Regions from separate parts of the Streptomyces sp. NPDC127108 genome, predicted to be linked through region 3. Evidence: riboswitches for the same ligand, from Rfam matches in the RefSeq annotation. Region 3 holds a riboswitch; each other region holds the start of a gene.
The links. Region 3 has a riboswitch for cyclic di-AMP ahead of ACFVHO_RS25760 (C40 family peptidase). Riboswitches for the same ligand answer to the same signal wherever they lie in the genome.

Region 1 (3,267 bases), on a different contig from region 3:
GGCATTTTCGGCTCTACGTTTTCGTGGCTCTACGTAGACAGCGATCGCGTACGCGCGGACAGCGATCGCGTGCGCAGAGGGTCAACGGTTCACGCGGGCCGGACGACGCTGTGGATTGGCATGTAGTAGATCGACTCGACGCGGACATTCGCGCCCGGCTTCGGGGCGTGGATCATCTTGCCGTCGCCGATGTAGATCCCGACGTGGCTGATGTCGTCGTAGAAGAAGACCAGGTCACCCGGCTTGGCCTGGGAGGTCGGCACGGTCGTGCCGACCTTCACCTGATCCCAGGTGGTGCGCGGCAGCGAGATCCCGGCGGTCTTCCAGGCCGCCTGCGTGAGCCCGGAGCAGTCGTAGGAGCCGGGCCCCGTGGCGCCCCACACGTAGGGCTTGCCCATCTGCTTCTCGGCGAAGGCGATCACCTTCTCGGCCTTGGCCGCGTAGCCGCTGCCCGCACCCGAACCCGAGCCGGACCCCGTGTCCGAGCCCGAGCCCGACCCGGAACCGCTGTCCGAACCGGAATCCGAACCGGACCCTGAGCCCTGCTCCTGCCCCTGCTCACGCTCCCGCTCGCGCCGCTCGGCGGCCTCCTTGGCCTTCCGCTCGCGCTCCTCCGCGGCCTGTTTGCGGGCCAGCTCGGCCGCCTTGCGCTTGGCGGCCTCCTCCTTGCGCTTCTCGATCGCCGCGAGCCGTGCCTTCTCCTCGGCGGTCAGCTTCGACAGGAGCGAGCGGGCCTCGGTCAGCTTGGTCTGGACGGTCTGCTTGCTCGTCCGGAGGTCGTCACGCGAGTCCTGCAGCGACTTCAGGCTCTTCGTGGCCTTGGCGCGCTGCTTGGTCGCCGCGACCTGCTGGGTCTGGTAGTCGTCGACGGCCTTCTTCTGGCGGCTGGTGAGCCGGTCCGCGAGATGGTTCTGGTCGAAGAAGCCCTTGGGGTCGTCGGCGAGCATCATCGCGGCGGTCTCGGAGACGGCACCGGTGCGGTACTGCGCGGCGGCGAAGGAGCCCAGCTCCTGCCGGGCCTCGTTCAGCCGGTCCGTGCGCTTGGCGACGTCGTCCAGGAGCCGGTCGGCCTTCTTGCGCTGTTTGTCGGTGCGCTCCTTGGCCGAGTTGTACTTCTGCGTGGCCACTCCGGCCTGCTGGTAGAGGTCGTCGACCTTCTTCTGGACCTCTTCGAGGCTCGGCTTGCCCGGCTCGGTGGGGGCGGACGGGGCGGCGTTCGCGCTCTGCGACAGCAGGGCCACCGACGTCAGGGCGGCCGTCGTGATGCCGAGGGCGGGGGTCGTGCGTATGAGGGCTGAGCGGCTGCGCGGCTTGCGGTGCGACGCCAAAGCTGGCGACTCCTTCCGTGGACCGCCTACCGGGTTAGCTGTCGGGTTCGGGCGGGTGCTTCGGAAGGCTGCCCTACTGTTCCGCACGTCGTACGGAACGGATTCACCCCAAAGAACGTGGTGGGTCCCCGGCTCCGAACACGTCGGACTCGGCGGAGGCCGCGCGTGACCGGCGGGGATCGCCGGTGGGGGGACGTGCGGCCCGCGCAGCACGCTAGCCAACTCCCGTGGCGCGAGGGAAGGATGATGTTCGATATGCCCGATACATTTTCGTGACTTCACGAGGCCCTTGGCGCCGCCTTGACGCGGACGGCCGGGGCCGTGGCGCAGCGTGACGCCCCGGGCGCGCAGCGCGGGCGTGGCCGGAACCGGGCGGGCTCCGGGCGGCCTCGCGGAACCCGGGGCGGGTTGTCAGTGGGGCCGCCTAGACTCGGGAGGCGATGAGCAGCCTCTTTGACGACAGCTTCCTGGCGGACCTCAAGCCCTCGCAGGGCCACGACGAGGAACCCCCGCCGCCGCCCGAGGACAGCGCTCCGGAGCCCATTCCGGACGACTTGTTCCAAGGGAGGTTCGACGCGCCCGCACCCCGGGACGCGTACTACCGGGACGGTGCCCCCCGCCCCGCGATCGACCCGGCGGCGCTGCTCGACGGCCTGAACGAGAACCAGCGCGCGGCCGTCGTGCACGCGGGCTCCCCGCTGCTCATCGTCGCGGGCGCCGGCTCCGGCAAGACGCGGGTGCTCACCCACCGCATCGCGTACCTCCTCGCGGAGCGCGGCGCGCACCCGGGCCAGATCCTCGCGATCACGTTCACGAACAAGGCCGCGGGCGAGATGAAGGAGCGCGTCGAGCAGCTCGTCGGCCCGCGCGCGGGTGCGATGTGGGTGTCGACGTTCCACAGCGCGTGCGTGCGCATCCTGCGCCGGGAGTACAAGAAGCTGGGCTTCACGTCCTCGTTCTCGATCTACGACGCCGCGGACTCCAAGCGTCTGATGGCCCTGGTCTGCCGGGACCTGGACCTCGACCCGAAGAAGTTCCCGCCGAAGTCCTTCAGCGCCAAGATCTCGAACCTGAAGAACGAGCTGATCGACGAGGAGGACTTCTCCGCCCAGGCGGCTGACGGCTTCGAGAAGACCCTCGCCCAGGCGTACGCGATGTACCAGTCGCGGCTCCGCGAGGCCAACGCCCTCGACTTCGACGACCTGATCATGACGACGGTGAACCTGCTGCGCGCCTTCCCGGACGTCGCCGAGCACTACCGCCGCCGCTTCCGCCACGTGATGGTGGACGAGTACCAGGACACCAACCACGCCCAGTACGCCCTCGTGCGCGAGCTGGTGGGCCCCTCCGGGGAGGGCGAGGAGCCCGGCGAGCTGTGCGTCGTCGGTGACGCCGACCAGTCCATCTACGCCTTCCGCGGCGCCACGATCCGCAACATCCTCCAGTTCGAGGAGGACTACTCGGACGCGACCACGATCCTCCTGGAGCAGAACTACCGCTCCACGCAGACGATCCTCACCGCCGCCAACGCCGTCATCGAGCGCAACGAGAGCCGCCGCCCCAAGAACCTGTGGACCAACGCGGGCGCGGGCGCCCGCATCACCGGGTACGTGGCGGACACCGAGCACGACGAGGCCCAGTTCGTCGCCGACGAGATCGACCGCCTCACCGACGCGGGCGACGCCAAGGCCGGCGACGTGGCGATCTTCTACCGCACGAACGCCCAGTCCCGTGTCTTCGAAGAGATCTTCATCCGCGTCGGCCTGCCCTACAAGGTCGTCGGCGGCGTGCGGTTCTACGAGCGCAAGGAAGTCCGCGACGTCCTCGCGTACTTGAGGGTCCTCGCCAACCCCGAGGACGGCGTCCCGCTGCGCCGCATCCTGAACGTGCCGAAGCGCGGCATCGGCGACCGCGCCGAAGCGATGATCGACGCCCTCGC
Region 2 (3,267 bases), on a different contig from region 3:
CCGTACGCGCCTTCTACGAAAGGCACGTCCGCCCCGCCACGGCCACCGCCGTCGTGGTCGGCGACCTCACCGGCATCGACCTGGACACCGTCCTCGCCGACACCCTCGGCGCCTGGACCGGCGGGACGGCCGAGCCGCGCCCGGTGCCCCCGGTGACCGCCGACGACCGCGGCCGCGTCGTCATCGTGGACCGCCCCGGCGCCGTCCAGACGCAGCTGCTCATCGGCCGCGTCGGCCCGGACCGGCACGACCGCGTGTGGTCCGCGCAGGTCCTCGGTACGTACTGCCTGGGCGGCACCCTCACCTCGCGCCTGGACCGCGTCCTGCGCGAGGAGAAGGGCTACACCTACGGAGTGCGTGCCTTCGCCCAGGTGCTGCGCTCCGCCGCCCCCACGTCCCCGGAGGGGGCCACGGGCGCCGCGATGCTCGCCATCAGCGGCTCCGTGGACACCCCCAACACGGGCCCGGCCCTCGACGACCTGTGGAAGGTCCTGCGCACGCTCGCCGCGGAGGGCCTGACCGACCCCGAGCGCGATGTCGCCGTGCAGAACCTGGTCGGCGTCGCCCCGCTGAAGTACGAGACGGCGGCGGCCGTCGCCGCCACCCTCGCCGACCAGGTCGAGCAGCACCTGCCGGACGACTTCCAGGCCCACCTGTACCGCCAGTTGGCGCAGACGGGCACCGTGGAGGCCACCGCGGCCGTCGTGAGCGCCTTCCCGGACGACCGGCTCGTGACGGTCCTCGTGGGCGACGCCGCGCAGATCGAGGAGCCCGTCAAGGCGCTCGGCATCGGTGAAGTGACGGTGGTCACCGGCTGATTGCCGGGATCGGCCGGCGGCGATGCGGCGATGTTCCGGCGGCGTCCAAGGCGGCGTACAGGCCGCGGCGAGCTGCTGACGTAAAGCTGGACATAGCGGCATCAACGCCTCGTGGGAACAGGGACCCCAGCGGCTCAGGAAGCCACTGGGGTCCCTGCATGCCGCCATATGTCCGAATTGACATGGAGGTTGCTCGTCTGGCCTGTGGCGTGCGCTACAAAAGGCCTGATTCGTTTGTCGATTGAAAGATGAGGCGTTTAGCGTCGGTCCGGCTGTCCGTCAGGCAGTACGCCGCGTCCGCGGCACCGGACAGCCATCGCCGAGTCCCCGTACGGCGCGAGCCAGGGGAGCCGGGGACCCACACGTCCCCTGGGGTGAATCGGACCCCTTGCCGCGAGGCGAGGAGCCCGTAGGAGACCTTCCTGCTCCGAACCCGTCAGCTAACCCGGTAGGCGAGAAGGAAGGAAAGGATCAGCCGCTTCATGGCGTTCACCCGCCCGACCGGCAAGCACCGCCGTCCGAGCCGCATCTCGCGTACGACCGCCAGCGCCGCGGGCGTCGCCGCGCTCACCACCACCGGAGTCATCTCGGGCCTGGCCGCGCCGGCCCTCGCCGCCGAAGGCAGCTCCGCGGAGTACGCGCACACCGGCCTCACCCAGTCCATCTCCGTCGGCGACTCCCTGGCCGGCGAGATCGACGCCCAGGCCGCCGCGCAGAAGCACGCCGCCGTCGAGGCCGCCGCGCAGAAGAAGGCCGAGGCCGAGGCCCGCGCCGATGCCGCAGAGGCCAAGCGCAAGGCCGCCGAGGCCAAGCGGAAGGCCGAGGCCGCCGCGAAGGTGAAGGCCCAGAAGGAGCGCGAGGCCAAGGAGCGCGCCGCCCGCGAGGCCGAGCGCAAGCGCCTCGGCTCCTACGTCTCGCCGATCGACGGCAGCTACGTCTCCACCGGCTACAAGACCGGCGGGGCCATGTGGTCCTCCGGCAGCCACACCGGCGTCGACTTCCACGCCGCGTCCGGCACCCAGGTCCAGGCGGTCGCCGCGGGCACCGTCGTCGAGGCCGGCTGGGGCGGCGCCTACGGCAACAACGTCGTGATCCGCCACAACGACGGCACGTACACGCAGTACGGCCACATGTCGTCCCTCAGCGTCACGGTCGGCCAGACGGTCACCCCGGGCCAGCAGATCGGCCTCTCCGGTTCGACGGGCAACTCCAGCGGCCCGCACCTGCACTTCGAGGCCCGGACCGGCGCGGACTACGGCTCCGACATCGACCCCGTGGCGTACCTGCGCTCGCACGGCGTCAACGTCTGATCCCCGACGTGGGGCGTCCGAATCCCGACGCCGACGTCCGAATCCCGACATCAACGTCTGAATCCTGATGCCGGGACCCTCCCGGACGCATGAAAGCCCCGGCTCACCCGAGCCGGGGCTTTCATGCGTATGCGCGCCCTTTTGGCCAAAAGATATCCATGGATTCCGGCCTCCCGTCGGAAAATCCGGCCTTCTGCAATAGAGTTCATGGCGGCAGGGTCCATGGAGTCGTTGAACGAGCGCCATTCGACGCGTCGGCCGACGCGTCGACCAACGCGTTTCGCGGGCATTAAAGCGGAGGTCCGTCATGCGCATTCCCGCGCACTCGGTATGCACGGCCATCCGGGACGACATCGTCTCCGGTGTCTACGAACGCGGCACGCGCCTCACCGAGGAACTGCTCGCCCGCCGCTACGGCGTCTCCCGCGTCCCCGTGCGCGAGGCGCTGCGCACGCTGGAGGCCGAGGGCTTCGTCGTGACCCGCAGGCACGCGGGCGCCTGCGTCGCCGAGCCCACCGAGCAGGACGCCGCCGACCTCCTGGAGATCCGTGCGCTCCTGGAGCCCCTGGCGGCCGCCCGCGCCGCCCAGCGCCGCACCGACGCCCATCTGAAGGTCCTGCGCGGGCTCGTCCGGCTCGGCAAGGAGCGCTCCCGGCGCGGCGGTGCCGAGGACCTCCGCTCGCTCGACGGCTGGTTCCACGAGACGCTCACACAGGCCTCATCGAGCCCCGGCCTGATCACCCTGCTCACCCAGCTCCGCCACAAGATCGCCTGGATGTACGTCACGGAGCCCCAGGCCGCCCCCGCACAGACCTGGTCCGAGCGCGCCGCCGTTGTCGACGCCGTGGCCCGCGGCGACGCCGAGCGGGCCCGTACGCTCACCCTGCTGCACGCGGAACGGACCCCCGCGGCGCACCGGCCGCGGATCGGCCCCCGCGCCGGACGTGTGAGGGATTCGCAACATGCCGTCAACACGGTGAGCGTCCGGAATTAACGGCGGCGCCGTATACAAAGAGATACGTGTTCGCGGACGGAATTTTTCGCTGCCTGCATTTCGGATTCGAGTACGCGCCGAATACGTGTGAGGTGTGCGACCGAATGCACGGCCAGGCGTGCGACCTCATATGCGTCATCAGGCG
Region 3 (3,267 bases):
AGGGCTTCCTCACCAACGCCCTCAACCCCAAGGCGTCCCTGACGTTCCTGAGCGTGCTGCCTCAGTTCGTGCCCGAGGGGAGCCCCGCGATGCCGCGCACGTTGCTGCTCGCCACGATCGTCGTGGCCTTCGCGTTGCTGTGGTTCCCGGCTGTCGCGCTCCTGGTGGACCGGCTCGGCCGCTGGCTGCGGGAACCCCGGGCGGCCAGGGCGATCGAGGGCGGCACCGGGGTGGCGCTCACGGCGCTGGGCCTGGCGCTCCTCGCGGAACCGCTGTTCACGTAGCCCGGTCAGCCGGACCGTCTGGTCGCTGCCGTCGCGCGACCGCCCACGGCAGCAGCCCCCACAGGCCACCGCACACCAGCAGCGTGGCCGCGGCGGCGAAGCAGGCGCCGGTGCGGCTCGCCGCCACGTCCACGACGAGCAGGACCGAACCGGTGAGCGCGAGGACCAGGACGGCGAGTCCGGCCCCGGCGAGCCGGGACGACACCTTGACGATGACCGGCTTCGCGCCGCGTTGGAACAGCCCCCGGTGCAACGCGGCGGGTGCGGTGAACAGCGCGGCCGCGAGGACGGCGAGCAGCAGCGTGGTCACGTAGGTGGCGCGCTGGAGGGAGTCGAGCGAGGGGAACCGGGGTGTGAAGGCGAGCGTGAGCAGAAACGCGAAGAGGAGCTGCACGCCGGTCTGGGTGACCCTCAGCTCCTGCAGGATTTCGACGAAGTTGCGGTCGGCGCGTTCCAGCCGGGTCTCGTTGCGGCCGTCGTCGCGGCCTCGGCTGTGGTCGTGCGCGGCGGTGCCCGCTGACGGGGGGCCGTCGCCTGGGGCGTTCTGGTGCATGCACTACGAGTATCCCGGGCCGACGCAAACCACTCCTCGCGTCGGCCCGGTGACGCCCGGACGGCGCTGCCTGCCCGAAGACAGCGCCGTCCGGGCGCCCAGGTCAGCGGACCCGGCCGTACCAGACGCTGTTCGTCCAGATCTTCTCCAGGCGGACCACCGTGCCCCGCTTCGGGGCGTGCCAGATCTTGTTCTTACCGGCGTAGATGCCGACGTGGTAGACGTTCCGACCGGAGTGGAAGAACACCAGGTCACCGCGGGTGCGGTTGCTCTTGGAGACATGGCGGGTCTTGTTGTACTGCTGCGCGGCGGTTCGCGGCAGCTTCTTGCCCACGCGCTTGTACGAGTAGAGCGTGAGTCCCGAGCAGTCGAACCGGTGCGGCCCCACGGCTCCGTAGCCGTACGGAGAGCCCTTCTTGGAAGCCGCGATCTTGAGCGCCTTCGTCCCGTGTGTGGCGGCCTCGGCCTCGGAGACGAGCCCGGGGGCCACGATGGTGCCGCCCACGGCGGCGAGCGTGAGAGCCGATGCCGTTCCGGCCCTCGTCAGCAACGACGGAACACGATTCAGCGCAGTCATGCGCAACCCTTCGTCAGCCGCCTGTGAAGGATGACCTGTCGGGTTCGGGCAGGCGAAGATGCCCGGTCGCGTCGCGACTTCACCCCAAGGGCCGGCCGGTTTCCCGGACGGCCCGCCTTGCTGGGTCCTCCACTCCTGCCGATGCACAGATGTCGACCGGTCATCCGGGTGGCGGCAGGACTCGGCGTCCGCCCGGACCGCCCCGCCGCTTGTGGCGGGGGCTTGTCGTCGGAAGGGATCTTCACCCGAGAGTGGCGAAAAAACCGAGCCGAATCGGCCGTATGTGAGGCTCCTCACGACTGACCCGTTCAGGTGGACAGAGCCCGAAAGGGGCCTGGGTCACAGTCGGAGACGATTGCCCGAACAGCGATGGAACGTCCGGTTCCGGGCGCCGCGTAAGGGAGTTGTGCAACTTCAGGGGCACACGCGTGCGAGTGTTTCCTACGCTGAAAGAGCTACCGCCTCTGGTCGCATCCCGGTCCGGGCCGGAAGCGGCTCGACGCCCGTCCGCGCGTCCGCACCCCCAACGGGCGGACGGCGCGGGCGCGCTGCGGCCGTGGCGCTCGGACGGGCATCCGGTGCGACGGCGCACCTCGGGTGCGCGGCCGCGAAGGAGGCGCGGCGGTTCGGCGCAGGGGGGTGTGCGGGACCGGCCGAATCGGCCTCGACCGCCCCGTCAACTCCTAGCAGAAACGCTTGGCCGACTCGCCGATTATGGGTGTGGTCACCCCGTCTCCTCACCTCTTGTTGCCTCTTGGCGGATGGGGCCCCGCCCTCGGCGGCTCGGTCAGCCACCCGTCGGCGGTGCCTCCTCGTCGACCGCGGGCGGCGGCAGGGCCACGCGCGCGGCACGTTGCTCGCCGTCCAGCGTGCGCAACGCCCGGGCCAGCGTCGCCGTGTGGACCTCGGCCTCGCCCCGCTGGTGCATCAGCGTCAGGGCGTCCCGCAACTCCACCGCCCTGCTGACGAGGGCTTGTGCGGCGCGCAGGCCGCCGTACGTGTGCTCCGCGCGCGCCGGGTTGATACGGCCGACCAGGTCCACCACCGCGAGATAGGCGTCGATCAGCTCGCCCTCGGCACGGGTCAGGGCGGGCAGCGGCGGCAGTTCGGGCAGCACCCGGGCCTCACCCGGCGGTCGCGGTCGTGGCGCCACGGTTCGGCACGATGCGGTCCACCAGGCCGAACTCCACCGCGGCCGCGGCGTCCAGGACGGTGTCGCGCTCGACGGCCGCCGCGATCCGCTCGGCGTCGCGCCCCGTGTGCCGTACGAGCATCTCCTCGAGGAGCGCGCGGGTGCGCCGCAGTTCCTCGGCCTGGATGGCGAGGTCGGTCGGCTGGCCCCGCAACGCCTCGGCGAGCGCGGGCTGCTGGAGCAGCACCCGGGCGCCGGGCAGGATCGACCGCTTCCCCGGCGTGCCCGCGGCGAGCAGGACGGCGGCGGCGGACGCGGCCTGGCCGAGGCAGACGGTCTCCACGTCGCAACTCGTGTACCGCAGGGTGTCGTAGATCGCCGTGGCCGCGCTGAACGAGCCGCCGGGCGAGTTGATGTACAGCGAGATGTCCCGGTCCGGCGCGAGGTACTCCAGGTGCAGCAGCTGCGCCATGACGTCGTTCGCGGAGACGTCGTCGACGGGGGTGCCGAGGAAGACGATCCGCTCCTCCAGGAGCTTGGAGTACGGATCCAGCGTGCGCAGGCCCGAGCTGGTGCGCTCGGTGAACTCCGGCAGGACATGGCGGGCGAACGGCTGCTGCATGGACGTGCCTCCCCATCTGTGCGGCATGCGTGCGGACGCACGGGCATGCGTGCGGGCGCCGTCGCCGGGCGACGGCCTCTGTAAAAAATGTACAGGACG

Region 1: linked by a shared signal. The riboswitch ahead of ACFVHO_RS09635 (NlpC/P60 family protein) and the one ahead of ACFVHO_RS25760 (C40 family peptidase) in region 3 are both predicted to bind cyclic di-AMP.
Region 2: linked by a shared signal. The riboswitch ahead of ACFVHO_RS37185 (M23 family metallopeptidase) and the one ahead of ACFVHO_RS25760 (C40 family peptidase) in region 3 are both predicted to bind cyclic di-AMP.

Annotation. Positions count from the first base shown of each region.
Region 1 covers NZ_JBHXTE010000009.1:55,671-58,937, reverse strand. Annotated here, with positions in the region: gene ACFVHO_RS09635 (NlpC/P60 family protein) at 90-1,328, opposite strand; cyclic di-AMP (ydaO/yuaA leader) riboswitch at 1,336-1,493, opposite strand; gene ACFVHO_RS09630 (ATP-dependent DNA helicase) at 1,769-3,267, shown strand, end outside.
Region 2 covers NZ_JBHXTE010000065.1:34,680-37,946, reverse strand. Annotated here, with positions in the region: gene ACFVHO_RS37190 (M16 family metallopeptidase) at 1-818, shown strand, start outside; cyclic di-AMP (ydaO/yuaA leader) riboswitch at 1,126-1,287, shown strand; gene ACFVHO_RS37185 (M23 family metallopeptidase) at 1,301-2,128, shown strand; gene ACFVHO_RS37180 (GntR family transcriptional regulator) at 2,436-3,122, shown strand.
Region 3 covers NZ_JBHXTE010000032.1:80,333-83,599, forward strand. Annotated here, with positions in the region: gene ACFVHO_RS25750 (LysE family translocator) at 1-284, shown strand, start outside; gene ACFVHO_RS25755 (DUF6328 family protein) at 277-837, opposite strand; gene ACFVHO_RS25760 (C40 family peptidase) at 941-1,414, opposite strand; cyclic di-AMP (ydaO/yuaA leader) riboswitch at 1,418-1,582, opposite strand; gene ACFVHO_RS25765 (hypothetical protein) at 2,202-2,531, opposite strand; gene ACFVHO_RS25770 (ATP-dependent Clp protease proteolytic subunit) at 2,539-3,168, opposite strand.